DNA from 4 places in the Bacillus sp. FDAARGOS_235 genome. Region 3 is predicted to be linked to each of the others. Evidence: riboswitches for the same ligand, from Rfam matches in the RefSeq annotation. Region 3 holds a riboswitch; each other region holds the start of a gene.
What was found. A riboswitch is a leader RNA that binds a small molecule or an ion and turns the genes downstream of it on or off. The one in region 3 is predicted to bind S-adenosylmethionine.
Positions count from the first base shown of each region.

Region 1: linked by a shared signal. The riboswitch ahead of A6J74_RS23205 (bifunctional homocysteine S-methyltransferase/methylenetetrahydrofolate reductase) and the one ahead of A6J74_RS14895 (cyclase family protein) in region 3 are both predicted to bind S-adenosylmethionine.
Region 2: linked by a shared signal. The riboswitch ahead of A6J74_RS15895 (peptide ABC transporter substrate-binding protein) and the one ahead of A6J74_RS14895 (cyclase family protein) in region 3 are both predicted to bind S-adenosylmethionine.
Region 4: linked by a shared signal. The riboswitch ahead of A6J74_RS19445 (methionine ABC transporter ATP-binding protein) and the one ahead of A6J74_RS14895 (cyclase family protein) in region 3 are both predicted to bind S-adenosylmethionine.

Region 1 is NZ_CP020437.2:4,065,261-4,072,907, reverse strand. Features, by position in the region: gene metH (methionine synthase) at 1-1,235, opposite strand, end outside; gene A6J74_RS23205 (bifunctional homocysteine S-methyltransferase/methylenetetrahydrofolate reductase) at 1,235-3,067, opposite strand; SAM riboswitch class I at 3,138-3,247, opposite strand; SAM riboswitch class I at 3,450-3,559, shown strand; gene metI (cystathionine gamma-synthase/O-acetylhomoserine thiolyase) at 3,655-4,767, shown strand; gene metC (cystathionine beta-lyase) at 4,764-5,927, shown strand; gene A6J74_RS30095 (hypothetical protein) at 6,297-6,446, opposite strand; gene A6J74_RS23185 (cysteine hydrolase family protein) at 6,987-7,499, shown strand.
Region 2 is NZ_CP020437.2:2,732,532-2,740,178, forward strand. Features, by position in the region: gene pnuC (nicotinamide riboside transporter PnuC) at 1-389, opposite strand, end outside; gene proC (pyrroline-5-carboxylate reductase) at 587-1,390, shown strand; gene A6J74_RS15890 (aldo/keto reductase) at 1,392-2,225, shown strand; SAM riboswitch class I at 2,380-2,484, shown strand; gene A6J74_RS15895 (peptide ABC transporter substrate-binding protein) at 2,618-4,258, shown strand; gene A6J74_RS15900 (peptide ABC transporter substrate-binding protein) at 4,643-6,283, shown strand; partial or broken gene A6J74_RS30560 (hypothetical protein) at 6,290-6,567, opposite strand; gene A6J74_RS15910 (hypothetical protein) at 6,561-6,752, opposite strand; gene A6J74_RS15915 (helix-turn-helix transcriptional regulator) at 6,769-7,647, opposite strand, start outside.
Region 3 is NZ_CP020437.2:2,537,135-2,544,781, forward strand. Features, by position in the region: gene A6J74_RS14885 (nucleotidyltransferase domain-containing protein) at 88-870, opposite strand; gene A6J74_RS14890 (PRK06851 family protein) at 992-2,101, opposite strand; SAM riboswitch class I at 2,253-2,365, shown strand; gene A6J74_RS14895 (cyclase family protein) at 2,451-3,083, shown strand; gene A6J74_RS14900 (hypothetical protein) at 3,112-3,492, opposite strand; gene A6J74_RS14905 (ATP-binding protein) at 3,723-4,949, opposite strand; gene A6J74_RS14910 (hypothetical protein) at 5,092-6,357, opposite strand; gene A6J74_RS14915 (LSm family protein) at 6,595-7,263, opposite strand; gene A6J74_RS14920 (hypothetical protein) at 7,442-7,647, opposite strand, start outside.
Region 4 is NZ_CP020437.2:3,406,786-3,414,432, reverse strand. Features, by position in the region: gene sufC (Fe-S cluster assembly ATPase SufC) at 1-310, opposite strand, end outside; gene metQ (methionine ABC transporter substrate-binding lipoprotein MetQ) at 549-1,355, opposite strand; gene metQ (methionine ABC transporter substrate-binding lipoprotein MetQ) at 1,431-2,243, opposite strand; gene A6J74_RS19450 (methionine ABC transporter permease) at 2,266-2,931, opposite strand; gene A6J74_RS19445 (methionine ABC transporter ATP-binding protein) at 2,924-3,949, opposite strand; SAM riboswitch class I at 4,259-4,366, opposite strand; gene A6J74_RS19440 (hypothetical protein) at 4,492-4,836, opposite strand; gene A6J74_RS19435 (thioredoxin family protein) at 4,990-5,298, opposite strand; gene A6J74_RS19430 (toprim domain-containing protein) at 5,302-5,646, opposite strand; gene gcvH (glycine cleavage system protein GcvH) at 5,913-6,296, opposite strand; gene A6J74_RS19420 (arsenate reductase family protein) at 6,338-6,703, opposite strand; gene A6J74_RS19415 (hypothetical protein) at 7,125-7,647, opposite strand, start outside.

The DNA.
Region 1 (7,647 bases), 1.5 Mb from region 3:
ATTACATTTTCATCTGTTGAATCAATCATAATCGGTACTTTTAACACTTTCGTAACTTCTGATAAGAATTTTTCCATATCTTCTATTTCATCACGGTCAGGGTCTGCCATACAAATATCAATAATATGAGCATTTTTCTTCACTTGTGCTCTTGCCACTTCAGCAGCCTCTTCAAATTTACCTTCTGCCACTAATCGTTTAAATTTACGTGACCCTATAACATTCGTTCTTTCACCTACAAATAACGGTCTCATAGACTCATCATATTGCAGCGCCTCTAATCCACTAATTCCATGTCCGGCTCGTTCATTTTGCGCACGCGGTGTAAGAGATGCTAGCGCTTCTTTCATTGCTCTTATATGTTCTGGTGTTGTGCCGCAACAACCACCAATAATATTAATCCATCCTTCTTCAGCAAATCGCTTCACTTTTTCAGCGAGAGAAGATGGAGATTCATGATAATGTCCATCTTCATCAGGAAGACCTGCATTTGGATAACAAGAAATGTAACACTCCGATAAATCAGATAAAGAACGAATATGGTCTCTCATAAACTCCGGACCAGTCGCGCAGTTTAATCCAACAGATAATGGCTTCATATGTTCTACGGATAAGTAAAAAGCCTCAATTGTTTGCCCAGCCAGAGTCGTCCCCATCGGCTCAATCGTCCCAGAGATCATAATAGGAACAATTTTATTTAGTTCTTCAAAAGCAGCTTGAATTCCAATATAAGCAGCTTTCACATTACGCATATCTTGACTCGTTTCAACGAGTAACACATCAACTTCGCCATTTAATAATCCCCTCGCCTGCCTAGTATAAGCTTCTATTAGTTCTTCAAATGTAACTCCTCCTGTAACACTAATTGCTTTCGTTGTCGGTCCCATCGCACCTGCAACATATACTTCATTCCCACTTTCTTTAACAGCTTGTTTCGCTAATCGTGCTGCCTTTTCATTTAGTTCTTCATCTAAATGAGACAGCTCATAATCACTTAATACGATATTTGTCGCCCCAAATGTATTTGTTTCAATAATGTCAGCTCCAGCTTCAATATAAGCTTTATGAATCTTTAAAATAACATCCGGCCTTGTTTCTACTAAATATTCATTACAGCCCTCGTACTCTTCTCCTCCGAAATCTTCCGCAGTTAAGTCCTCTTGTTGTATCATTGTCCCCATTGCACCGTCTAATATTAAAATGTTATTTTGTAATTTTTCTTCTATACACTTCATCAATTAATACCTTCTTTCACTTCTTGCTTTTCTCTCACATATTTAACAAGATGTTCTGTAATTTCATATTTTAGAAATGGTGTAATTAAATAGATACCGTTAAAATATTTCATCGCTGCATCGATCAACTCTTGTGAAATACGAATCCCTTCCTCGATAGCTGCCTCTTTCGTTTCGTGTCCATCCATTCTCTCTCTTATTTCTTCAGGAAGAGTAATACCCGGCACCTCAAAATGGAGAAAGTCTGCATTCCGCTTACTTACTAATGGCATAATTCCAATAAAAATAGGTTGTTCCAAATGTTTTGTTGCTTCATATACTTCTTCTATTAAAGCAACATCATATATCGGCTGTGTTAAGAAATATTCAGCCCCAGCATCTATTTTTCGTTCCATTCGCTTTACCGCTGCTTTTAAATGCCTTACGTGAGGATTAAAAGCACCTCCGACTGAAAACCTTGTTGCCGGTCCAATGGATTTCCCTAAAATGGAACGTCCATCGTTCATTTCTTTAATCATTTTAATTAACTCTATAGAGGACAGATCATATACAGAAGTTGCTCCCGGAAAATCACCAACGCGCGCTGGATCACCAGTTAAAGCTAATACTTCCTCCATACCTAACGCTGATAAACCTAGTAAATGAGATTGTAGTCCAATGACGTTATGGTCTCTACACGTTAAATGTGTCAATACTGGAATATCGTGCTTCGTTAATAATGCGCCCATTGCCATATTCGAAACACGAGGCGATGCTAATGAGTTATCTGCTAGAGTAATAGCGTCTGCTCCCGCTCTTTTTAACGCTCTTGCTCCTTCAAAAAACCGCTGTGTATCTAACGTTTTCGGCGGATCTAATTCCACTACAACTGTCGTTTGTTTTTTTGCCTTTTCCGCAAGAGTAACCTGTACCTTCGAACGCTTCTCGTGTGTATGAACTACTTTCGGTCTTTGAATCGTGTCTTTTTCTATTACAGGTGTAACATTCGCAACAGCGCGCTTCATACTTTGAATATGTTCTGGAGTCGTACCACAACAACCACCCAATAACCGAATACCTTGCTCAATAAATTTCGGTGTCATCGCTTCGAAATAAGCTGGGCTTCCCTCATATACGTAACGTCCCTCCACATAATTTGGGAGACCTGCATTTGGGTATGCTGATAAATAGCCATTCTGCGGAATCGATATCATTTTGAAAGCTTCCGTCATATGAAGTGGCCCTAGTTGACAGTTCAATCCAACAACATTTGCACCGTAATCTATAAGCTGTTTTAATATTTCATTGACATCATTTCCATTTTGAGTCGTACCTGCTTCATGTAACGCTACTTGAGCAACAATCGGAATATTCGTTTGCTTACGCAATACTTTAACGGCATGAAGTAATTCAAATTCATCGTAAAAAGTTTCTAATAGTAATCCATCAACCTGTTCTTCTAGTAAAGCACCTGCCTGTTCAAGTAGCATAAATTCTCGCTCCATATCAGTCGTTGTGACAGCTCCGATATGTTTCATACCACCGATTGTTCCTAAAATTGCATTTCTGTTTGTAACAGATGCTTTCGCAAGCTTCACTGCCGCTTTATTAATTTGAACAACTTGATTTTCTAAGCCATACATACGTAATTTCGCCTCATTTGCTCCATACGTATTTGTTTGAATCACATCTGCACCAGCAGCTACATATTGTTTATGAATCGATATAATTAGGTCTGGATCAGATACATTCAATTCTTCAAAACTACTTTGCAAACCATGTGAATGTAATAACGTTCCAACCGCACCATCACCTATTACAATTCCTTTTGATAATAAATCTAGTAATTTCACGAATCTCCCTCATTTCTATCAATATAAAAACCCCCTCTTCACTTTGAAGAGGGGGACATAATTGTTCCGCCTCTTATTATGCAAAACATTCGTTTTGCAGGTATTAGCACCGTTTCAAACATTTCGTTTGAAGGTTGCCGGGTTTCACAGGGCCTTTCCCTCCACCGCTCTCAATAAGAGTTGTCTTTATTATTTTATTTATGTAGCTAAAAGGAAATGCGTTCCCCTTTTAACAATGTTTGTTAATTTTTTATAAATTTAGCATGCACAAATATAAAAGTCAATGACACTTGCGGAAAAATAAAAATTATTTAAAATAAAGTTGCAATTCAATTAACTTTTGTTGTAAAGTTAAAAACATAATAAAAATTTCATACGAACATTCTTATCTAGAGAGGTAGAGGGACTGGCCCTATGACGCCTCAGCAACCATTAACATTTGTTAATAAGGTGCTAATTCCAGCAAATTGTGAAAGATTTGACAGATGAGAAGAAGACTCTATTCAATCCGAAAGCCTTCTTCTTAGAAGGCTTTTTTTTATTTTATATTCAACTACTGGTTCAATTTAAAAAGGAGGAATTTTTACATGTCAACTATCGAAACAAAACTAGCACAAATCGGAAATCGTAGCGAAACTACAACAGGAACTGTTAATCCACCCGTTTATTTCTCAACCGCTTATCGTCACGAAGGACTTGGTAAATCTACCGGCTTTGACTATTCACGAACTGGAAATCCAACTCGTGGTCTTTTAGAACAGGCAATCGCAGATTTAGAATATGGCCAACAAGGTTATGCCTGTAGTTCAGGTATGGCAGCTGTTCTCCTCGTCCTTTCATTATTCCGTTCTGGAGATGAACTTATTGTATCCGAAGATTTATACGGGGGAACGTATCGCTTATTTTCCGAACACGAAAAAAAGTGGAATGTTCGATGTAGATACGTAAATACACAATCTATTAAACAGATTGAGCAAGCTATCACAACTGAAACGAAGGCTATTTTCATAGAAACTCCGACTAATCCATTAATGCAAGTTACTGATATTGCCGCTGTCGCAACTGTAGCGAAAAGACACAGACTACTTCTTATCGTAGACAATACATTCTACACGCCTTATATACAGCAGCCATTAACAGAAGGTGCTGACATCGTACTTCATAGTGCAACGAAATATTTAGGTGGGCATAATGATGTATTAAGCGGACTTGTCGTTGCAAAAGGAAAGGAACTTTGTGAGGAAATCGCTCATTATCATAATGCCTCCGGTGCTGTCTTAAGCCCATTTGACTCATGGCTATTAATTCGTGGTATGAAAACTTTAGCGCTTCGCATGAAACAACATGAAGAAAATGCGAAAGCAGTTGTTACTTATTTAAATGATGAGGATGGTGTGACAGATGTCTTTTATCCAGGGAGAGGCGGTATGATTTCATTCCGACTTAAAGATGAAGCTTGGATTAATCCATTCTTACAATCTTTATCCTTAATCACATTTGCCGAAAGCCTTGGTGGTGTAGAAAGTTTAATGACTTATCCAGCAACGCAAACACATGCTGATATTCCAGAAGAAATCAGAACGGCGAACGGTGTATGTAATCGTCTTCTTCGATTCTCCGTCGGCATTGAAAACAGTAATGATTTAATTCAAGACTTAAATCAAGCCATTAAACTTGTAAAAGAAGGTGTGAGAATATGAGTTATTCTATAGATACACTCTTACTACACAACCAATATAAACACGATGCACAAACAGGAGCTGTTAACGTTCCCATTTATAACACATCAACATTTCACCAGTTTGATGTAGATACTTTTGGCAAATACGACTATAGCCGATCTGGAAATCCAACTCGTGAAGCTTTGGAAGATATCATTGCTTTATTAGAAGGCGGAACAAAAGGATTCGCCTTTGCCTCAGGCATTGCAGCGATTTCTACTGCTTTTCTCCTTCTTTCACAAGGCGATCACGTTCTCATTTCAGAAGACGTATACGGAGGCACTTATCGAATTATAACTGAAGTACTCTCCCGTTACGGTGTTTCACATACATTTGTTGATATGACCAATTTAGAAGAAATAAAGCAAAATATTAAATCGAATACGAAACTCTTTTATGTAGAAACACCATCTAACCCACTTTTAAAAGTAACAGATATTCGCGAGGTTTCTAAACTCGCAAAATCTATTGGTGCTCTTACATTTGTTGATAATACTTTTTTGACACCATTATTCCAGAAGCCACTTGATCTTGGCGCCGATGTCGTTCTTCATAGTGCTACAAAATTTATTGCTGGTCACAGTGATGTTACTGCCGGATTAACGGTCGTAAAAGATGCCGAACTCGCTCAAAAGCTTGGATTTTTACAAAATGCATTTGGCGCTATTTTAGGACCTCAAGATTGTTCTCTCGTACTTCGCGGTCTAAAAACATTACATGTACGTCTTGAGCACTCAGCTGCAAATGCCAATAAAATTGCACACTATTTACAAGAGCATGCTAAAGTACAAAATGTCTATTATCCGGGATTACAAACACATCTTGGATTTAATATTCAACAATCTCAAGCAACGTCAGCTGGAGCGGTCTTATCGTTTACTTTGCAGTCAGAAGATGCACTCCGCCAATTTTTATCAAAAGTAAAATTACCTGTTTTTGCAGTGAGTTTAGGAGCTGTCGAATCGATTCTTTCCTACCCAGCTAAAATGTCCCACGCCGCACTGTCGCAAAAAGCTCGTGATGAAAGAGGTATCTCTAATTCATTACTTCGCTTATCAGTCGGTCTTGAAAATGTTAACGATTTAATATCCGATTTTGAAAATGCCCTCTCTTATGTAGAAGAACCTGTAAATGCGTAGAGAGAAAAGAAGATATGAGATTAAGTTCTCATATCTTCTTTTTATGCGGTTTAGTATATTCTTTTTAGTGTTTTTTCTTTTTGTACTCAAATTTTTTTGTCTTCTTCAACCATCCTCCTCGTTAGTCTAATGAGGGGTAGCGTCAGGAAAATGCGGATTTACAACGCTAAGGAAATATCACTTATTAAAAAAAGCCGATTCCCCTCTCAAGGAATCGACTTTTTTATTTATTCTTAATGAACTAACGCATGCGTTAGTTCATTAAGAAAGATGTTTGAAAAAATAGCCTGTATATATTTGAACGATGAATAACTTACCTATTTCCTTTTGTTTACACCGAATACAAAACAATCAGACAAACAAAACATATTATTTATCTGTTTGTTTTTGCTTCTTTTTCAAATACTCCGCACGCAATTTTTCAAGTTGCTGCTTTTTATCAAATTTGGCAGGCGTCTGTTTTTCATGAAACTTTGCCACAGCTACCTGACTTTTGTAATCCAATTGATATTTGCCCACTTTGTTCACCTACTTTTCTTGTCTTTACAGAGAATCTATTCAACAAATATAATATACCTTATTTTACTGAAGCAAATCTTATTACTTTAGTAGTTTTTCTACTTACATCTATCTTAATCCAAATATCCCTTTATCTAACTAACCTGCCCCGTTAGTCTAAGTAGGAAACTTCACAATCTCAATAGAGTAAAACCTATCGGTACATAATCCAATCACCTTTCAATTAGACCTCATAATGTCTCATAAGACTTGTATCAAAATACTTATCGTTGTAAATGCGTATTTTCTTGACTCTACCCCAATTATAATAAAACAACTTTATTGTTTTTTAAAGAATTTTATTGTAAATGAAACTACTTTATTATCTCTGTACAAAAATTTAATCATTGGGGGTTTTGTTCATTCCCACTCATTATTAGCCTTCACCAATCGGGCGTTTACGGGCAGCCCGCCTCCCACAAATAGTGGGATAAAAGCACATCACTTATTTACAAATAATGGTTTTATCGATATATTAAGAAATACAAGGGGGTAAAAATAATGGATACTTGTTCTGATATTTTAATCGTTATCGATTTACAAAATGGGGTATGTTATAGCGGAGAGCATTTATTTGATTTACAAAACTTGCTTACAAAAGTAAATAAAAGAATTTCTTCATACAGAAAATCAAATAAACCAATCATTTTTGTTCAACATTGTGATGATGATTTAGTACCCGAAAAAGAACTTTGGGCTATTCATACTGATCTAGATGTTCAAGACCAAGATTTCTTTGTGAGAAAAACACATGCAAATTCATTTTATAAAACAAACTTAAAAGAAATTTTAGATCAATTATCTGTACATCGTATTGAATTTTGTGGCGCCCAAACAGAGTACTGTATGGATGCTACGATTAAATTTGCTCACGGACTAGGGTACGAAAACTTTATGGCACCTAAAATAACTTCTACATTAAACAATCCATTTATGTCCGCAAAAGAGACAATTGACTTTTATGAGAATATATGGAATCACAGATTTTTAAAGTTGCTAAAAGATGAGCTCTAGCATAAATGACGAATGACTTGATCATTCTAAGATTGATCAGCTACACTCAAGTGTCTCATTATCCTCATAAAAAAGCTGATTACATCGGGCTTCTTTTAACCTGTTTTATATTCTATATATAGCATTATAATTCCTTTGTCATATTATT
Region 2 (7,647 bases), 200 kb from region 3:
CGGACTTGATAATAGCCCCAACCAACCCAAGCAACTAAAATAAAAATTATATAAAAGGTCCACCCCTTTAAACCTAAACGGACAGTTGCTTTTACCTCTTCTTCCCCACTACGTGCAATCCAATAATACCAACCATATACATTAAATATAAATTGAAAGACTGCTAATACTGCCATTGCATATAAATCTTGTATAATGAAAATATACAGAAATAATGTAACAGTAATCATACCAAATAAAAAGTTGGATACTTTTTCTCTTGCTAATAACCAAACATTAACAATCCCCATAATCGATGCGAAAATTTCAATATAACTCGATTGAATGTAAAATCCAACCAATACGCAAATAATACTAGAAATGAGTAAAAAAAGTGGACTTCTAACCATATTTATCTCTCCCCAGATGTGTAATAAATTCCATATCACCAGTATAAGGAACTCCTCTTATTTTTATCATGAATTCCCTTATTCAAAAACCCCCTCATTATCTATTCCATATACGGTAAGTCTTTTCTTTTTACAAAATTCTCTTAAAAATGGTATCGTTTTTTATAACATATCTCTACTAGAAGGGAATAAAGGATATGCTTACTAAACATCGAATTTTATTTATTGGTGCCGGTCGTATGGCAGAAGCTATCTTCTCCGGGTTACTTAAAACGAGTAAAGAATATATCGAAGAAATTATCGTTTCCAACCGAAGCAACATAGAAAAACTAGAACAATTACAAGGGCGATATAATGTGTCCATCACTACAGACTGGAAGCAGCATATTACATCCGTTGATACGATTGTTTTAGCAATGCCACCAGCTGCACATGAACAGTTATTACAGGAGTTATCTCCTCTTCTAACTGAGCAATTCGTTGTGACCGTTGCTGCCGGAATTGGACCATCTTATTTAGAAAAACGGCTTCCTCAAGGGACACCTGTTGCCTGGATTATGCCAAATACAGCTGCCGAAATCAGAAAGTCCATCTCCTTATATACGACGGGACATTCCGTAGGTGAAACGCATCAAGAAACGCTACAACTCCTTTTAAAAGGTATTGGTACCTCACAGTTTTGTACTGAAGAGGAAGTTCATCAACTTACCGCCATTACTGGTAGTGCACCTGCTTTTCTCTATCACTTTGCTGAAGGTTTAATTGAAGCGACGAAAAACTATGGAATTGATGAGAAAACGGCAAACCACCTTGTCATTCAAATGATTGCTGGTTCTGCCGCTATGCTCCAACAAAACGAAGATCCAGCTATGCTCCGAGAACAAGTAACAACACCAGGAGGTTCAACTGCTGAAGGCTTAAAAGTTCTATATGAAAATAATTTTTCAGAAGTCATTCAACAAGCAGTTGAAGCAACAAATAAAAAAGCTAGGGGGAAATAATATGAATTTAACAAGTTTAAAAGACTATACAACATTACATAATGGTGTAAAAATGCCTTGGTTCGGTTTAGGTGTGTTTAAAGTAGAGGACGGATCAGAAGTAATTGATTCTGTAAAAGCAGCTATTAAAAACGGATACCGCAGCATCGATACTGCAGCAATCTATCAAAATGAAGAAGGCGTTGGTCAAGCAATTCGCGAATCTGATATTCCTCGTGAAGAGCTATTTATCACTTCAAAAGTATGGAATAGCGATCAAGGTTATGAAACAACAATTCAAGCATTTGAAACTACATTAGAGAAATTAGGCCTAGAATATTTAGATTTATATTTAGTACATTGGCCTGTAAAAGAGAAATATACTGAATCATGGAAAGCGTTAGAAAAGCTTTATAAAGATGGTCGTGTTCGTGCTATCGGTGTGAGTAATTTCCACATTCACCACTTACAAGACGTATTTGAAATTGCTGAAATTAAGCCAATGGTCAACCAAGTGGAATACCACCCTCGTTTAGCACAAGAAGAATTACATGCTTTCTGTAAAGAACATAACATCCAGCTCGAGGCTTGGTCACCATTAATGCAAGGGCAACTACTGGATCATCCAACATTACAAGAAATTGCGACAAAATATAGTAAATCAACTGCACAAGTTATTTTACGCTGGGATTTACAAAATGAAGTTGTAACGATTCCTAAATCAATTAAAGAGCACCGCATTATTGAAAATGCAAACATCTTTGATTTTGAATTAAGCTCGGATGATATGAAAGCAATTCAAGCTTTGAATGAAAATCATCGCGTCGGTCCAGATCCAGATAACTTTAACTTCTAGCAGAAAAACCACTGCCATGTGCAGTGGTTTTTTTCACTTTAAAAAAACTGAAAATTTAAACTATGTTTCATTTGATTGACACTTCATTATCCAAGGTGTAAGATTTTGAATTATCAAAGAAACACAAAAATTAATAAAATTCATTCGTTTACTCATTGTATCAAGAGAGGTGGAGGGACTGGCCCTTTGAAACCTCGGCAGCAGGTTCATTTTGAATACTGTGCCACTTCCTGCAAGCTTTATGCTTGAAAGATAGAATGAGGGACTTCGTTTATATACGGGTACATAACTTGTATGTGAAAATCCCTCTTTCTCAATCAGAAAAGAGGGATTTTTTTATTTTTCATTTCCCTCATCATCATCCAAACTTAATTATTTAGGAGGAAAATCAAATGAAAAAGAAGTTTTTACCCGGTATCGCATCAGTTGTAGGAGTAAGTATTTTATTAACTGGTTGCGGTAGTTATAAAAACGAAGCTAGCGGAGCAAATGCAAAAGACGAGGCATCTAGTAAACAGGTTTTAAACTTATCTTCACCTTCTGAAATACGAACAATGGATACAGCTCGTGCTACAGATACTGATTCCGGTCAAGTAATGAGAAACGTATTTGAAGGTTTGTATAATCTTGGTGAAGGTAACAAACCTGTCCCTGGCGTTGCAAAATCCCATGAAGTAAGTGGCGATAAAACGAAGTACACATTCCACCTGCGAGATTCAAAATGGTCAAACGGTACTCCTGTTACAGCGAAAGATTTCGTCTTCGCCTGGCAAAGAGCTGTTGATCCAGCAACAGCCTCTGAATATGCATTTTTATTCTTTGATATTAAAAACGCAAAACAAATTAACAACAAAGAGCTTCCAGCCGATCAACTTGGTGTAAAAGCAGTTGATGACCATACGTTTGAGGTAGAATTAGAGCGTCCTGTTCCGTACTTTATTAGCTTAACGGCGTTCCCAACATTTCTACCAATTAGCGAGGAATTCTTTAAAACACAAGGTGATAAGTACGCTTTAGAAGATAATACAATTTTGTATAACGGAGCTTTTACACTAAGTGATTGGAAGCATGAACAAAGCTTTAAATTTAAGAAAAACCCTACCTACTGGGATAAAGATACTGTCAAAATCGAAGAAATCAATTTCAACATCGTAAAAGAAAAATCAACAGAAGTAAATTTATTCGAATCTAAACAATTAGACCGTATAAAACTAACATCTGACTTCGTTGATAAATATAAAAAGGATGCTAATTTTAAAGAACGTCCGAACGTAGGGGTACAATTTTTACGTATGAATCAACAAAACAAAGTACTTCAAAACGTTTCTGCACGCCAAGCAATTGATCAAACGATTGATCGAAAGTCCTTTGTCAATACGTTATTAAATGATGGCTCTACACCAACCTTTGGTCTTGTGCCAAAAAACTTTGCAAAAGGTCCTGATGGAAAAGACTTCCGTGCTACAAACGGCGATTTAACAAAAGTTGATACGAAATCTGCACAAGAATTATGGAAAAAGGCAAAAAAAGAACTAGGTTCTGAAAAGATAACATTAGAATTATTAACAAGTGACGGTGACCTTGAGAAGAAGACTGGTGAGTTTCTAAAAGGTCAATTAGAAAAGAATTTAGAGGGCTTAACAGTAAATATAAAACCGCAACCACGTAAACAACAAGTTTCACTCTTATTAAAAGGTGACTACGAAATCGGAATTGATGGTTGGAGCCCTGACTTTGCTGATCCAATTACATTCCTTGAATTGTTTACAACGAATAACCCTTACAACTTAGATCATTACTCTAATAAAGAGTTCGACGAAGCAATTGAAAAGGTGAAAACTACTTTAGCTGGTGATGAAAAAGCCCGCTTTGATGCATTACTAGCATCAGAGAAAATATTATTTAAAGACTCTGTTATTGCTCCTCTTTACCAAAAAGGCGAATCTTATTTAGAGAAATCTTATGTGAAAGGCATTGTACAAGTAGACTTTGCAGGTCAATTAAACTTCAAATGGGCAAAAATTGAAAAATAAAGTGAAACTTTAAACAACGTATTTCCACCAACTCCCATTGTTTTTTTGACAAAATATATTAAAAGTAGATTCCTTAATATGAGTGAATCTACTTTTTTAATATATTATTCCAAGAAATTAACGCTTTGTTTTTATTATTGACATATAGTTCTTTCTGGTGTTAATATTCTAAATAATCAAAGAAACGAAATATTTAACCATCAAAATATAATGTCTACTATGTTGAAACATATAACGATACATTATAGTTCAACATGTATATACATATAGAACACATGATTACCTATAAACAAATATTTATACTAGGTTTTATCTCTTTCTATAGCTACTTCAAGACATGGACATTATGACGTTATGAACAACACATTTAGGGAGGAACGAACAATGAAGAAAAAAGTTGTACCTGTTGTTGCATCTGTTTTAGGGGCAAGTCTACTACTAACTGCTTGTGGGGGAAATAAAAATAATGCAAGCGGAGCAAAAGCAAACGATAAAGCACCTGATAAACAAGCAATTAACTTATCATTTGCTTCAGAAATTCCAACAATGGATGTTGCAAAAGCAACGGATGGGGAATCCATGAACGTAATGCGAAATGTTTTTGAAGGTTTATATGCAATGGGCGAAGATAATAAACCAATTCCTGGTGTCGCTGAGTCGGTTGACGTTAGTCCTGATAAAACAAAATATACATTCCATCTTCGTGATTCGAAATGGTCAAACGGTACTCCTGTTACAGCAAAAGACTTCGCCTTCGCTTGGCAACGTGCTGTAAATCCTGAAACAGCTGCCGAATACGCATTCTTATTCTTCGATATAAAGAATGCAAAACAAATAAATCAAAAACAATTACCACTTGATCAATTAGGTGTCAAAGCCCTTGATGACAAAACTTTAGAAGTACAACTAGACCGTCCTGTTCCCTACTTCTTAAGCTTAACGACATTTGCAACATTCTTACCAATTAATGAAGATTACTTAAAATCGCAAGGTGATAAATACGGTTTAGAAACAAATCATTTAATCTACAACGGTGCTTTCACATTAGATAACTGGAAGCACGAACAAGGCTTCCAATTAAAGAAGAATCCTAACTATTGGGATGCTAAAACAGTAAAATTAGAAGAAATCAACTTCAATGTCGTTAAAGATAAGTCTACAGAAGTTAACTTATATGATTCAGGACAAATTGACCGTGTTGCTTTAACTGCGGAGTTTGTTGATAAATATAAGGGCGATCCAAACTTCAAAGAACGTGCTGAAGTCGGCATTCAATTTTTACGACTCAATCAAAAAAATGAAGTATTAAAAAATCAACATGCACGCCTTGCTATTAACGGCGCAATGAATAAAAAAGCATACGTAGAAACAATTTTAAATAACGGTGCTGTTCCAGCTGAAGGAATGGTTCCTGCGAAATTTGCAAAGAGCCCAGAGGGCACTGACTTCCGCAAAGAAAACGGAAACCTAGTCAAAGATGATGTGAAATCAGCGAAAGAAAACTGGAAAAAAGCGAAGCAAGAACTTAGTACTGACAAAGTAACACTTGAACTATTAACAAGTGATAATGCTTTAGCTAAAAAGACTGGCGAATATTTAAAAGGTGAACTGGAAAAGAATCTAGATGGATTAACAGTGAATTTAAAGCCACAACCACGTAAACAACAGTTGAAATTACTATTAAGTGGTGATTATGAAATCGGAATTGATGGCTGGGGTCCTGACTTCGCTGATCCTATTACATTCTTAGATTTATTCACAACAGATAGTGCTTATAACTTTGATAAATACTCTAACAAAGAGTACGACGAGCTAATTCATAAAGTGAAAACAGATTTAGCTGGCGATGAAAAAGCACGCTGGGAAGCAATGAAACAAGCTGAAAAAATCTTATTACAAGATGGCGCTGTCGCTCCTTTGTACCAACAAGGTCGCTCTTACTTACAACGCTCTTTCATTAAAGGACTTGTAACAACTGACTTCGGCGGTGAATTTAACTACAAGTGGGCAGAAGTTGCAAAATAATAAGTACTAATAAAAAGGTATCCAATTGAAGGATACCTTTTTACTGTGTACTTCATTAATTACAAGGTCTCTTCCCTTTTTCATTTCTTTTATACCTATAGTGAGCCCCGCTACTAATTGTGTAACTAGTCTAATAAATAATAATGAGATAATATTTTCTCTAAATTAACTCCGGCAAATATTATTTTGTAATAGCCATTCGCTACGCATGTTGCGGGAAATAATCCCACATACAGGAATAAACATTTGTGTTAAAGAAATGCGAAGAAGACTATTGTCAACAATCCTCTTTTCCATCTTTTTGTATTGAACTAAAACTCATAATAAATATAAATGCAAATATCAAATATGTTTTCCACGTCAAAGAAGGTATATGCCCTGACCAAAGATAGCTAATTAAATAGTTAATTCCCATAATACAAGATGACGCTACTAAACTAATACTTATTAGTTTTACATATTGGAGCATACATTTTCTCCTTACCTCATTCTTTTTCCATTTCTTCAAATTGCAGGTTCATTGGCTCTTCTAGAAGAGTTTCATAAAAACTTTCTGCCAAATCCGTTACAGGAATTTTTCCATCCACCTCATCAAATCGAATACTATCTAGCCAGACACAACCTTCTCCTGATAATAAAACACCAAATGCAATACCAAGTGCTTCTTCTTTTATATCTAGTACAACCGAGTACGATTGCCAGTTATTCGTATTTTTAATTGGACGATTTTGCATGTTATCCATAGCAATCGGCTCCGTATTTTTTCCATCTACTCGCATCCACAATCCTGCCCAATCTTTTACATTCTCACTCTTAATAAATGCTGTTAAACGTAATCTCTTACCTACATAGTTATCCGCTCGAAACATTTGCATTAATGTTGAAAATCCTCCGTGCGTAACGTTCTCTTTTGCTTTTATATATGCAGATACTTTTCCTTGATGGGCAATTTCGTAATCTAAACCCATCTCATATTCAGCGGGATGACTTCCACTTAATACCCATCCTTTCGGTATACCTTTTTCCATTGAAATCCCCTCTCTTTCTATATAAAATGACTGGAAATACTTTCGATATTTTTTTGGTGGTAATTGAAACATTCTTTTAAAAGCTCTAGTAAATGCCTCTTGTGAGGAAAAACCGTATTGCACTGCAATATTAATAACTGCTCTTTCAGTCGATACCAAATCTTGTGCAGCATGAGTTAATCTTCTCTTACGAACATAATCCGTTACACTCATCCCAACATATCTTTGAAAGATGCGATGAAAATGGTACATCGATACTGCACTGTGAGATGCCACTCTTTCTGTTGTAAGCTCCTCATGTAAGTGATTCTCTATATATTCAATTGATTTTTTTAT
Region 3 (7,647 bases):
TCCCCAGCTGATTATTAGTCCACACCAATCAGGCGTTTACGGGCAGTAAGGCTCCCACAAATAGCGGGATAAAAAAAGAGCACAAATTTACTTGTGCTCTTTTTTATTTACTTCAAACAACATATTTCTAAATAGTGTATTCAAACTCTCAATATCAATCCCTAATCCCTTTTCAATCCCTTTCACGTATTGCTGATAATAATCAATTTGTTCTTCTAAAAATTGATTTAACACTTGAATTTTCAATCCAACATCTAATTCCGTACCCGCTTTTTTCTTTATTAACAACTTCTCAATCTCATTCAATACACTACGTTCTATAGATAGTTCTGTAATCAATCGATTAAATTCTACTGGAGGTAATGTCCCTTTCTCTTCTAGCCACTGACAAGCTAAAATAGGACGTAATACATAAAAGTACTTTTTCAACTTTACATTCTCGCCTTGCAAAAATTCACGATAATTTTTTGAAGCCATATGTAAGTAATGATATATCGTTGCTTTTGGATCAAAATTCTTTTCACTCATTTGCTGAAGCTGCTCTGGAAAGTTAGAGTTTTTCGAATAAAAAATTGGTGATCGAATCCACTCAAGTAAAGCTGGGTTTGACTTTCCAAACAGTTGTAATGCCTTTTTAATATCCCAGCCACTTATATCTAAATCATCACTAATCGGATACTCAATTACATCTCGTTTATCATGAATTGATAAATACCACTCTACCGGATGCATATAAACAAATCTAACATCATAATCACTATCTTTCGATGGAAATCCCCAAGCACGACTCCCTGATTCCACTGCAAATAAGATTTTCACATCATTCTCTTTTTCAATTCTTGCTAATTCCGCTTTAATTTTCTCTCTCATTTCATACCCTCTCCATTTTTTGATTATTTCCTTGGAAATTCGACAAATATATTACTAAGCTTACTACATACTAAAATAGCTGTCAGAAAATTCCCGACAGCCTACCAAAATCCCTTATTTTTTACTTGTTCTTTTCTGTTACACTAACCGCAATTCGTTCAAACTCTTTTTGAATTTCCTCTTTATATGCATCCACTTTTGAAAAATCCATAGCAGCAATATAAATTCGTTCTAATTTATCACGAACTGATTTTGCTTTTGCTAAGAAAGACATCGCCTCATTCATTTTTGCTTTATATTGAATGGAAACGTCACGAATTTCTGTAGCATACTTCTCATCCGTCCCCGGTTTAACAATAAGAGCATACATATCTATAATCTCATCACCCACGCGACTTGGAAAATATTCATGTGGTGCGGTACTATCAAAAATTGCAAATCCTAATTCTCTTACAATAACCATATCAAGACTATTCGGGTCAAATCCGCAATGATATACTTCAACGTCAAAACCTTTTTCTTCTGCTGCCTTCGATAACTTTTTGAGCATTGTTGATTTTCCAGAGCCCGGGCGTCCTTTTATAAAATAACGATGTGGCAATCCTTCTGTTAAATTAGGAACAAAATCAACTGCTCCTTTCGGTGTAGCTGCTCCTAAAAAGCGATGTTTCACAAGCGATTGTTTCCCTCCTTTATCTGTAAATAGCTTCTGAATCAGCTGATCTGTTAGTTCATTTGCTTTATTAAAATCAATGTTATTAATATATATTTTCTCCCACTCATCATGTATAATTAGCGCCTCGTGAAAACAAGCGTAAGCAGTTTGAAAAGCTTTGCTTGCTTCTGAAACAAATCGTTCAATTTCCACCTTCTGCTTTCTTAATTTATCTGAGTCCCAAGCAACCCCTAAATTGATATACTCCTCAACAACTCCTGGCATTTTTGGCTCGATAACATGCGGAGATGTTCCATCAACAATTCCTACTTTTAGCTTCGGGATAATTACACCATCAACCGATTTATTATCGGAAGAACAATGCAAAAGCTCAATATCATATCCTTTTTCAACCCATTCACGACCTATTGCCTTAATTAAAGAAGATTTTCCCGTTCCTGGACCACCCTTTAAAATAAACAACCTATCTAGCCCTTTTAAATTCTCTTCGTATAAATTATGAAATCCTCTAGCTGTATTACCACCAGCATAATAATTTAACACATTCCCTGTCACTGCACTCACTCCTTCGCAACAGTCTACTTACATAAGCTACAATATGCGAGCAACTTTATTTGGGTGAACACCTAATTTGTATTGCATGAAAAAAGGAAATGAATTACAATTCTAAATATCATGAATATTTCGAATTCCGAAACTGAATAAACCTTTATCAAGAGAGGCAGAGGGACCGGCCCTTTGAAGCCCAGCAACCTCAGTTTATAAGAACCGAATAGGTGCTAATTCCTGCAAAATGCATTGCATTTTGGAAGATAAAACGCAACTAGTATGTAAAGCCCATCTTTCTTGATCATGAAAGATGGGCTTTTTATTATTTGAAAAACATATATTGGAGGTATTTAAAATGAAAGTAATTGATCTATCACAAACGTTTGAAAATAATATGTCTCAATTTCCCGGAACACCAACAATCCAACTAGAAGCCATTACAAGCGTTGAAGAAACGGGATATCAAGTTACAGATTTCCATTCGGTCGTTCATGTCGGTACACATTGCGACGCTCCTGCGCATTTTATTTCTGGTGCAACAACGATTGATCAATTGCCCCTTGATCAGTTTGTAGGTGAAGCAGTTCTCATCGATGTCACTCATGTTCAAGAGAGAAAACTCCCTAAAGAAGTATTGCATAATGCCGACATAAAAAAAGACGATATTGTCATTTTCCATTCTAATCTATCTAATAAATGGAATACAGAAGCTTATGAGAAAGAAGCATTTTATCTTTCCGAAGAATTAGCTGAAGAACTAGTTGAATTAAAAGTAAAATCAGTCGGTTTAGATTTTATTTCTCCCGATGAGGTAACGACAGAAACATCACCCATTCATCACATACTGTTAGGCAATAATATTTTCTTAATTGAAAACTTAACAAATCTAGATGCTATTAAAGCGAAACGTTTCTTTTTCTCAGCAGCACCTTTAAAAATTAAAAATAGTGACGGTGCTTTCGCAAGGGCATTCGCTGTTATTTTTTAAAATATGGACTACAAAAAAGCAAAGATCATCACTGACCTTTGCTTCTATATTTTTTATTTACATTAAGGAAAAATTGTTCCAACCGGGGACGTACCCAAGCTAAATAATCTTTCTCTTTCTTCTTTGTACAAGCTATCTCTTCCCCATCTACCATTCCAACAAGTTCTAGCTCTAACAGTTGCCTCGTGAATGCTAGTATATTTACTTCTTCTGCTGGATACTCTTCTTTTAATTTCTCCTCAATTTCTCCCAATAAAAAACCGTCACGCATCATTGCCAATGCATCAATCCAAAGTGGCGGCATTTCATATTTTTCTCCTGTAATTGTATCTTTTACAATATAATTCTTTTGCTCTTTTCGAAATTGAATCGTGTGTAAGCATACAGTCGAATTTAATGTTAATTCCATCAATACCACCTCTTTCATCATATCTGCATAGAAAAAAGGATGCGCGGGCACCCCTTCTTTTCTTTTCATAACACTACCGAACCGTTACATGAGTAACCAATCTCATGTCGATATTTTCCTCCATTATAAACGAAGTATTTTATAAAAAAAACCCTTCTTGAAACATTTTATTAAATGTTTATATTTACACAAGAAGAACACTTTTCTGAAAAATATTTTCTTCTACTTCGCTACATCGTCGGTAAATAAATTTCCACTTTCGTTCCCACACCCATACTACTTTGAATCGTGATACTCCCTTGATGTTCTTTAATAATTTTATATGTAATCATTAAACCAAGCCCTGTACCATTCTCCTTCGTTGTGTAAAAAGCCTTTCCAATCTTCTCTAATTTTCCTGCCTCTATACCAAATCCTTGATCCTCGACAGCAATACACAAATACCCCTTAGTTTTTTCATATGCCCGAATATGAATATCCCCACCTTCTGGCATTGATTCTATTCCGTTTTTAATAATATTTAACAACACTTGTTTTAATTGTTTATCATCACCGTTTATAACGGGTAAGTTTCCATCTATTTGCAAATAAACTTTCACTTTATATTGACTCGCATAACTTTCCATTAACTGCACAACATATAAAAGGATTTCCCGTATGTTACACCATTCATAATTTGTTGGTTTCGGTTTTCCTAATAACATCAATTCGCTAACAAATCCGTTAATTCTCTCAATTTCTTGTAACATTATTTCATAGCTCATCATATCTTCAGGGTTTCTTTCTTTTTGCATTTGCGTAAACCCCTTCAAAGCCGTTAATGGATTTCGGATTTCATGCGCAATTGTTGTAGACATAGTCCCAATTACAGCTAAATTTTCCGTCTCTTTCATATTGTTCATCATTTCAACAACCGTTCTTACATAAGATTGAAATCGTTTCAACAAAGAATGTGAAATAATGAAATAGAATACACATAAGACAAGCGGAATCACAACTTTTAGATCTTGTAGTATCAATGTAAAAAGTACGTACTTTCCAATTACACTAAAGGAAACTAAATAAAAATATTTTCTGTTCACGAAAACCGGTGCAAATAAAATTAATAACATTTCTACCATACTACCATGTTCAAAAGCTCTATCCGTTCGCAAATAAATCATTAAATTATTTATAAGATTGATAAACATGTAGCCAAATAAAAATAAATATTTTATAGAATATACATAACCTCTTTTTTGAAGATACATTGAAATAGGGAATAATGCTATTACAAATATATATACGCCTATCCCAAGGCTTCCTTCTGGCCATCCTACCGTTGTTCCATTAATATTCATAGCAGGATATACAAAATAATATATAGCGTCATATGAAAAAAATATAATATAGAATAATAATATAAATACCTTTAAAGCTTTTCTTTCTTCATAAATCAAGCTCTTGTATTTGTTCATATAAAAACTCCCCTTGATCGATACGAAAAAAAATCCCCACCGTTATCTCCTTAAATTATAAGTATGAAATTGCTTTCAGGGCAATACGTAACCTTATAATACTAAAAAGGAAGGAGACTTCTCCTTCCTTTCTAGTCACAACTTATATCCATCTGACCCTATCATGTAGCAGTCCATCCGTAAAATCATTATGCCCTATTACAAAATCCTTCATATATAAATTTAAATATTCACCGTACTTACTTTCTGTATTTAATAATAATTCCTCGACATAATAAGCACCTTGTCCAAAGTGATCTAAAAGTAAACTACACAAACCTGCATAAATTCCGCACCCTACTTGGAAGTAAGTTGCATTCGTTTTATATTTATGAAAAACTTGGCTACTATTCATTACGTTATACATATACGTCTCGCCATTTTCATAAACGAGTAATACACCTACTAGATCCTCTCCTGCAACCTCTTCTTCCGCTGGATTGAATACTTTACGATTCCAGTTCCATAAATCTTCTACCTTATCTAAGTTCTGTCTAATTACATTTGTTGTATACTCATTAATTCGGTAAAGAAAACCAACTTCCATGTTGAAATTTTTCCCTAAAATTAAAACTTCCTCATGTGGCATTAAGCAACCATAAAACTCTCTTTTTCCTAACTTCACTTTATACTCTGAAGCATATACATCCTCATAAAAATAAAGAGGACGATGATGACTCATATACATCGGATAACTCCATATCGCTTCGTCTAGAAATCGCTCTACTGCCCATGACGTATAAAGTGTATACGGCTTTATAAGTGCCGTATCATTCAAAAACGACGTATCATGTTCTACAATATAGCATGCTTGTGGCTGTTCATTCGGCCGTTCTTTCATAAGTTCAACAACCATCCATTGAACAACACCTGGATTCATACCTGAACCTATAATCGCTTTTGTATTTGTAAATTTTTCTTTCTCTTTCTCAAACCTCGTATATCGTTCCGTAAGCTGAAATCCAAGTAAACTATCGTCCTGATCTACTGCCTCATTTTCCAAAGCTGAATTAATATAAAAGATTCCAAGTTCATTACAACAGCTCAGTACCCTGATCGTATCTGCACCCGAAACATCAATAACAACACTCGTACTTTTTTCTGTTAAATGCTGTTTAAATTTCACTACATCTTGAAGGTCTATTTCATATAATGACAAATGACCTTTCAAATTTGGAAACAACTCATCATAATAAGCCCTATCTTTTTGTTTTATATCAACCAAATGAAATGTAACATTCTTTATCACTTCATAAATTGGATCTTTTTCATTTGCTATCGCTTGATTTAAAATTGCTAAAACTGCCTTCGCTGCTCCACCAGCACTACCAAGTAATGTAATCGATAACGAATTTGGAAACGGCTCCACAAATAAAACCCCTTTAGTAAATTAGTTGAGCAGTTCTTCCTCAAAAAATAAATTGAATACATCAAAAGGTGGCTCGTACATATTTTTTATAATTTAGCACAAGATTGCCTCTTCAAAAATCATACTAACATAATTTATATTCAATTCATTTTTCCCCTCATATCCAAATCGAACTAAACAAACAGGCCCGACCTTTCCTTCTGCATATAAAAGAAAAAGCCAGCCCTTTCAACTAGCCTACGGACAATGGACAGATTTTACATGTTGAATATTCACATACATTTTTGCATCACGCGCTTTTAATATTTCAATATGTCCTTCATCGATCTTCGCCATTTTTCCAATTTTATTGGATTCCTCACCTAAATCGAACACCATAATCTTTCCATACATTTTAATAAGTTGCTCCTCAAACGTTCGAGCTAACGTAATATTTAATGGATTTACGGGGAGTTCATTTTTATTGAGGGAATAAGGCACTTGGTTTTCTTTATACGGAATTAACCATTTTAAGTGCTTTAAAGATATATATACAGTTTTATAGACTGGACTATAAAAAACAATATAATCGTTCATTACACTTGTAACATATCCATGTATTGGAGCATTACCTGCTACATAAATTTCTGTGAAAATCCCTTTAGATGTGCTTAATACTTTCCTCAAAGAAATTGAAGGAGATTCCCTTTTAATTACAGAATCTACATCAGGTTTTAATATTTCTTCATCATATGGTCTTAAAAACTTATAATATTGGATATGATATAAAGATATATATACGTAGTCTTGTCCATTGTAAAGAACAACAATATCATTTCCTACATCGATTAATACGCCTTTAAATCTCTTTTCACCAATTAATTTAACATATATATTTTCTCCAATACTTTTGTGTAACTCATTCATCTATATCCTCCTTCCTATGAAATTACAATTTCCCTTTCTTTTATTCTAAAAATAATCAGGGGCAATGTTCTGTTTTTTAATAGTAAGAAACCCTTTTTCATATATCCAAAAATAATTACAGAGAAATATGAAATCATTCTTCATTTTCAATCATAATGCCCCTTTTATTTATTAAACATTATTCTTCTTCATTCTTTTTGTTTTTAACTATTTGACTCACACTCTTAATATGGGAATTAATCACATAAATGACCTCATCACCATTAACTAGTGTAATATTTCCATCATGTATATCACTTAATAAACCTTCCACACACTCTGGTCCACCACGATTAATCTTTATCCATTTATACTTCAAGTCATTTAATGCATCTAAAAAAGTAT
Region 4 (7,647 bases), 870 kb from region 3:
GTAAGAAGTCAGCGTTTGTAACTCCGCTAATTTCACTTGGATATTGCATTGCTAAGAATAGACCTGCTTGTGCGCGCTCGTCTACTTCCATTTCTAATACATCTTCACCGTCAATGATGATGCTACCTTCTGTTACTTCATACTTTGGGTGACCCATAATTGCAGAAGATAAAGTTGATTTACCTGTTCCGTTAGGTCCCATAATTGCGTGGATTTCTCCACCTTTTACTTCAAGGTTTACACCTTTTAAAATTTCTTTGCCGTCAATTGATACGTGTAAGTCTTTAACCGTTAATGTAGAACCAGCCATCTCAATACCTCCATTAATCCTATATATACATTTTAAAAATTCCTAAAACGTTCATATTCTCATTTTATTCTCATTCTAATTTTATATCAAATAAAATGATATCGCAAACGACGAAAAAAAGTAACAATTTTTTCACAAATGTATATAAGTATTTCCTTTGCATCCTTATATGATACACCTTTCTTCTTATATATATAAAGAAAAAAGGACTGATAAATTCCCAGTCCTTTCCTTACGTTTATTCACTTACCGGAAGTACAGCACCTTTATATTCTTTAGTAATAAAATCCTGAATTTCTTTTGAATGCAATACTTCTACCAGTTCTTTAATTTCTTTTTTCTTCTCGTCACCTTTACGAACTGCAATAATATTTGCATACGGAGAGTCTGATCCTTCAATCGCAATTGCATCCTTTGTTGGATTTAATTTCGCATCAATTGCATAGTTTGAATTAATAAATAAAGCATCTCCCTCATTATTTTCATACAGCTTCGGTGACAGTCCAGGTTCAACATCTGTTTTAAACTTTAAGTTTTTCGGATTTTCTACAACATCTTTTACTGTCGCCTTAACAACATCTACTCCATCTTTAAGCTTAATAACGCCACCTTTTTGTAATAGTGCTAACATACGGCCGCGCTCAGCCACGTTATTACTCATAATAACTGTTCCGCCCTCTGGCAGGTCTTTTAAGCTTTTATATTTCTTAGAATAAATGCCCATTGGTTCTAAATGAATTTTTCCTGCGTTTACAATTTTATATCCTTTTTCTTGAATTTCTTTATCTAAATATGGAATGTGTTGGAAGTAATTCGCATCAATTTCTTTATCCGCTAACGCTTTATTCGGTAAAACATAGTCCTGGAACTTTTTAATCTCTAATTTAATACCCTTTTTCTCTAATATTGGCTGTGCTTTCTCCAAAATGACAGCGTGCGGCACGTTAGAAGCTCCAACGACAAGCTTATTTTCCTCTTTTCCCCCGCAAGCAGCTAATGTAAATACAGATAGCGCTGTAACAACTGACAGTATAATCTTTTTCATCTGATATCCCCTTCTCCCCTATAGGTATGTAGTTAGAAAAAAAGAGCCGGCATACACCAGCCCTTCTTCAAACAATTATTCTTTTACAGGAACAACTGCCCCTTTATACTCTTTAGTAATAAAGTCTTCAATTTCTTTAGAATGCAACACTTCTACAAGAGCTTTAATTTCTTTCTTATCTTTATCCCCTTTACGAACTGCTACGATGTTAGCATACGGAGAATCGCTACCTTCAATTGCAATCGCATCTTTTTCTGGGTTTAATTTCGCATCAATTGCATAGTTAGAGTTAATTAGAACAGCGTCGCCTTCTTTATTGTTATACACTTGTGGTAATAAACCAGGCTCGATATCCGTTTTGAACTTTAAGTTTTTCGGATTATCTGCAATATCTTTCGGAGTTGCACTAACTGGATCTACTCCGTCTTTAATTTTTAAAATACCTTCTTTTTGTAAAATTGCTAAACCACGTCCATGGTCAGTAACGGAATTACTCATAATGATTGTTGCCCCGTCTGGCAGTTCTTTTAAGCTCTTATACTTTTGAGAGTATACACCAATTGGTTCTAAATGAATTTTCCCCGCTATTTCAAAATCATATTTTTTATCTTTAATTTCTTTTTCTAAATACGGAATGTGCTGGAAGTAGTTTGCATCTAATTCCTTATCCGCTAACGATTTATTTGGCAACACGTAATCTTGGAATTTTTTCACTTCTAATTCAATTCCTTTTTTCTCAAGCAACGGTTTTGCCTTTTCTAAAATTTCAGCGTGCGGTACGTTAGAAGCCCCAACAACTAGTTTCTTTTCATCTTTATCTTTCCCGCCACAAGCAGCTAACCCAAAAATTGAAGTTGAAATAAGTGCTGTAAGTAATAATTTTTTCATTTGAAATACCCTCCTGTTTTCATTATCTTTTATCTATTCGAGTCGTTACACTATCACCAATCCACTGAATGAAAAATACAACTAGTAACACACAAATTGTCGCAACGATTGTTACATCGTTATTTCCACGCTGGAATCCTTCTAAGTAAGCAAGTGTTCCAAGACCACCAGCACCAACAACTCCCGCCATTGCTGTGTAGCCTACTAAAGCAATTGTCGTTACCGTAATACCAGATACTAACGCTGGTAATGATTCTGGAATTAACACTTTTAAAATGATTGTGCTTGTTTTTGCCCCCATTGCTTTTGAAGCTTCGATTACACCTTTATCAATTTCACGAAGTGCAATTTCAACCATTCTTGCGTAAAATGGTGCCGCTCCAATAATTAAAGCTGGCAATGCTGCACTAGCCCCGAGAATTGTTCCAAGGATAATCTTTGTGAATGGAATTAATAAAATGATTAAAATGATGAACGGTATAGAACGGAATATGTTTACAAAGGCTCCAATCCCTGTATTAACCGCTTTGTTTTCCCATAAATTATCTTTCGATGTCATAAAGAGTAACAATCCTAAAATGAGTCCTAAAACAAATGTGGCAAGCGCTGCGATTGCCGTCATATATAACGTTTCACCAGTCGCTTCTAACATTTGATTCCAATCAACATTTGCGAGTAACTTATCCATGTGCAATCACCTCCAGCTCTACTTGATCTTGATGTATTCCCTCTATCGCTTGCTGGATTGCTGTTTCCTCACCATTTAAATGAACAACTAAACTTCCGTAAGAACCGTTATTCGTTTGTGCGATATTTCCTTGCAAAATGCTAACTTCTATATCACTGCGTTGCATTAATCTTTGAAGTACTGGTCTTTCTACAGCCTCGCCGACAAACTGCAAGCGAATTACTTTGCCATCTGGATATTTTTCAATTAAACTTTCAATTGTTTCGTTTGTATCTTCAGAATCTGTTAACTGCTGTACAAAGCGTTTCGTAATGTCTTGCTGTGGATTACGGAATACGTCAAGTACTGGACCTGTTTCTACGATTTTCCCTTTCTCCATTACCGCAACACGATTACAAATCTTTCGAATTACGTGCATCTCATGTGTAATCAATACAATTGTTAAACCGAGACGCTTATTAATATCAAGTAGTAAATCTAAAATTTGATCTGTCGTTTCCGGATCCAGTGCTGACGTTGCTTCATCACATAAAAGCACTTGTGGGTTGTTAGCTAACGCTCTAGCAATCCCAACACGTTGCTTTTGTCCACCACTTAACTGGGATGGATACGCGTCTCCTCTTCCTTCTAATCCAACGAGATGAATTAACTCATCAACACGTTTTCTTCTCTTCTCCTTATCAACACCTGCAATCTCAAGTGGAAATGCGATATTTTCGCGTACAGTTCGTGACCAAAGTAAGTTGAAGTGCTGAAAAATCATTCCAATTTCTTGCCTTGCCTTACGAAGTTCACTTCCTGTAATTGCTGAAATGACACGATTTGCAATTGTAATTTGGCCAGAAGTTGGTTTCTCTAACTGATTAAACAGCCTTATTAAAGAACTTTTCCCAGCACCACTATATCCGATAACACCAAATATTTCGCCTTTTTCTATTTTTAAATTGGCGTTATCTACAGCAGTGACATCACCGCTTTTTGCCTTATATATTTTCTTTACATTTTCTAATAAGATCATGATGTTCACCCCTTTTTTAAGTAAAAAGCGCAAGCGGCTCGTTTAGAACAAGTGGACGCCCGAATCCCTGACGTAGAGGCGCTTTTTGCCTCATAGGAAGGGATGAAACGAACGACTGTTCTAGCCGCTGGAGCTGGATTTCATAAAACTTTGGATAGACTCCGCAATTTTTTTATTTTTCATGCGTGTAATCTATCGCCATAGCTCCTCTTATTATTTGAATGTCCTCCACATTCAAACAACAAAAAAACCTTTCCGCTTTAGAGAAGCAGAAAGGTTTATATGCGTATATAACAACATTATCCCTCTCTCTCATCTCTCAAAGCATTCGCTTTGCAGGAATTGGCACCATTTCAACATAAGTTGACGGTTGCCGGGCTTCACAGGGCACAGTCCCTCCACCTCTCTTGATAAGAGAAATCAGATTTAATTTTCGTCTGATTTGTAATTTATGAAATTGTCTATATTTTATGAATTGAATTGTATCAATATCCACACGTCATGTCAACAAGAATTTTCACAAAACAAGAAACTTCAGAATTTTAAGCACCTACTGACATCGGTTTACATATATGAAACATCGATTCAACTAATAGCATCGTTCGATATGTTCCCGAATATTGCACACGTCCATCGTTCATTAACGTTTGCAATCTTACATTTCCGTTCACTAATTGTTTTACATCCTCTTCATCTAAGCACACAATTTGTTCCGTTCCTCTTGCCTCTTGTGACAATTCTATATAATCTCTTGAAATTTGTAATGAACAACTTTCATCTCCAAAGCGGAAATTAACAGTTTTTTCTCCTTGTCTTAAAAGCGGTTCTAAATGATATTGACCGTTAGCGTAATTTACAAATGATTGAAGCAAAGAATATAATTTCACCCTAAATCACATCCTTCATATCACTTTCTATTACATACCATTTCCCTCTCACTAAAGAGCAATCCTGTTACTTTCGCTCGACAAATACTGTATCCATCCCGCATGTCGACATATTTCCCAAGAAATATGTCGAGGCGGCAAAAACTTTGCCGCCTACTTTAATTCCGTATATAAATATTCAACCGAATGAAATGCATATATCTTCTTCATGAGTGTCCCATTTTCAAAAACAAGTAAACAAGGCACACTTTCGATTCCATACTCTTTCGCTAAATGCGGAGCATAATTTAAATCTAACATTCCAATTTTCAACTCTTCAATCGTCATCTCGACAACCGTTAACATCTTCTTTGCTAATTGGCATGTTCCACACATCGGTGTATATACATATAGCACTGTTTTTTCTTCATTCTCTATTAGGGCTGTAGCTTCGGCTCCTGTCCAGTCAATCACTTCTATCATTCCTTACCGTAAATATTCTGTATAAACGTCAATGTCAGCTCCCCATAATACATTTGCTAAATGTGAAGAAGGTGCAGTCGCCACTTCTCGGTACGAGCGATCAATATAAATATGCTCTGCTTGCGGAAATTCTTTTCGAAACTGTTTCCTTAACTTTTCTCCTGCATCATCAGCATCCACTAGCACATATACGTCCTTATCAAAAAACTGATCAATGAGCTCATCCATTTTCGACAAACCAATTGTACCATTTGTACAAACAATTTCCACCGGTTCACGAATAATAGATTCAATCTTTCTTCTGTCTGATTTACCTTCTACAATAATGACTTTTTCTACATAAATCATATGTCATCACCCGATCACCATATACTATACAACCTTTAACCTAGTATATAGTATATTCGTTATTTTCATGTTGTTTCCTGTTTATTTTTGCAAAAGAAAAGCGGAAGCGGCTTGTTTAGATTGTAAAAAGCATGAAACTTCACTAAATAGATTTCCCATTAATGTACTCTCACATGATAATTGATTCATATATATGTGCTTTTCAACTCATTATGTAGCACAAAATAAAAAGGACAGCACAAAGGCTGTCCTTCAGTTGACTAAAATTAGTCTTGGTTTGTCATTTCTGCATATTTTTCTGCAGTTAATAACTTCTCAACTTGGCTTGCATCAGAAAGTTCAACTTTAACCATCCATGCACCCTCGTATGGAGATTCGTTTACAAGTTCTGGTTGGTCACTTAATTCTTCGTTTACTGCTACAACTTTACCGCTTACAGGTGCGTATAATTCAGAAACTGTTTTAACAGATTCTACGCTTCCGAATGGCTCGTCAGCTTCGATTGTTGCACCTACTTCAGGAAGTTCAACGAATACGATATCGCCTAGCTCACCTTGTGCAAAGTGAGTAATACCGATTACAACTTCATTACCTTCAGTTTTTACCCATTCGTGTTCTTCAGAGTAACGTAAATTATTTGGAATGCTCATGACTGTACCTCCAGTGAATGTATTAATTATGTAAAAATACCTTATTGGTACTTTTTCCACACACTTTCAAACTGCTCTTCGTTAAAACCAAGTGTTACATTCGTTCCATCTGTTACAATTGGACGTTTAATCAACATGCCATCAGATGCTAAAAGCTCATACATTTCGTCTTCGCTTGCATCTTTCAACTTATCTTTTAGACCAAGTTCGCGGTAACGCATTCCACTTGTATTAAAGAATTTTTTTAATGGTAATTCACTTTTTACATGTAAATTACGTACATCTTCTTTTGACGGTGGATTTTCAACAATATGAATCATCTCATATGCTACATCGTTTGCCTCAAACCATTTCTTTGCCTTTTGACATGTGCCACACTTTGGATATGAATAAAATGTTACTGTCATAAATTCACCTACTTTTTTACTAACCTTTACCTTTATCATATAGAAAACGTTTTATTATTTCAAACGATTATTCGCTAAACTTTTACTTATTTCGTGATAAATTTTAATAATCCTGCGAATTTTTCTTATTTTTCCGCCATTTGTTAAGAAAAAAATAAATATATAATTTTTTTCGATTCTTCTCTCATTCTGCATCGAACATATATCTTAAACAAACGTTTGATTAATTTTCTATTTTTCTATGTGAGCCTTTGTGCTGCATCAATTCTTTCCTACCGAACATACATCTTAAACAAACGTTTGATTAATTTCCTATTTTTTTATGTGAGCCTTTAAACTGCATCGATTTCTTCCTACCGGACATGCATCTTAAACAAACGTTTATTCAAAAAAGAAGAAGCCCCTTTTACGGCCTCCTCCATCATCGACTTAAATAATCTGAAATTGTTTGAAACACTACTATATACATATTATGAATATTTTGATTGGAAACCGTATCTTTATATAATCCCATACCCCAATACTGTCCTTCAGGGTTTCCCATATTTACAAATCCTTGCGTATACATCATAGCTCTATCCTTTGGGGCATTGTCATAATCTAAATCTTTTTCAGTAAAAATTAAGTATGGTTTATCTTGTAAGCCAATAAAAAACACTGGCTTCTTTAACGATAAAAATAAGTCCGTATACCGCTCCTTTGATGCCTCTTTAAAATATTCTTTCATAACGAAAAAACCATCAACTTTTGCTGATTTCTCCTGCATCTCTTCTAGCTTTACACTTTCAAACTTTATATTTCTAAACGTATCTTTCGGTTTTTCTCCAACAACTCCAATTACGAGTGCTCTCCCGTTATATTCTAATTTCTCTCCTTCTTTATCCTTTGCACACCCAGCACTCACTAGGCATATCAATATAAAAAATAAGAAATACGATAAACGC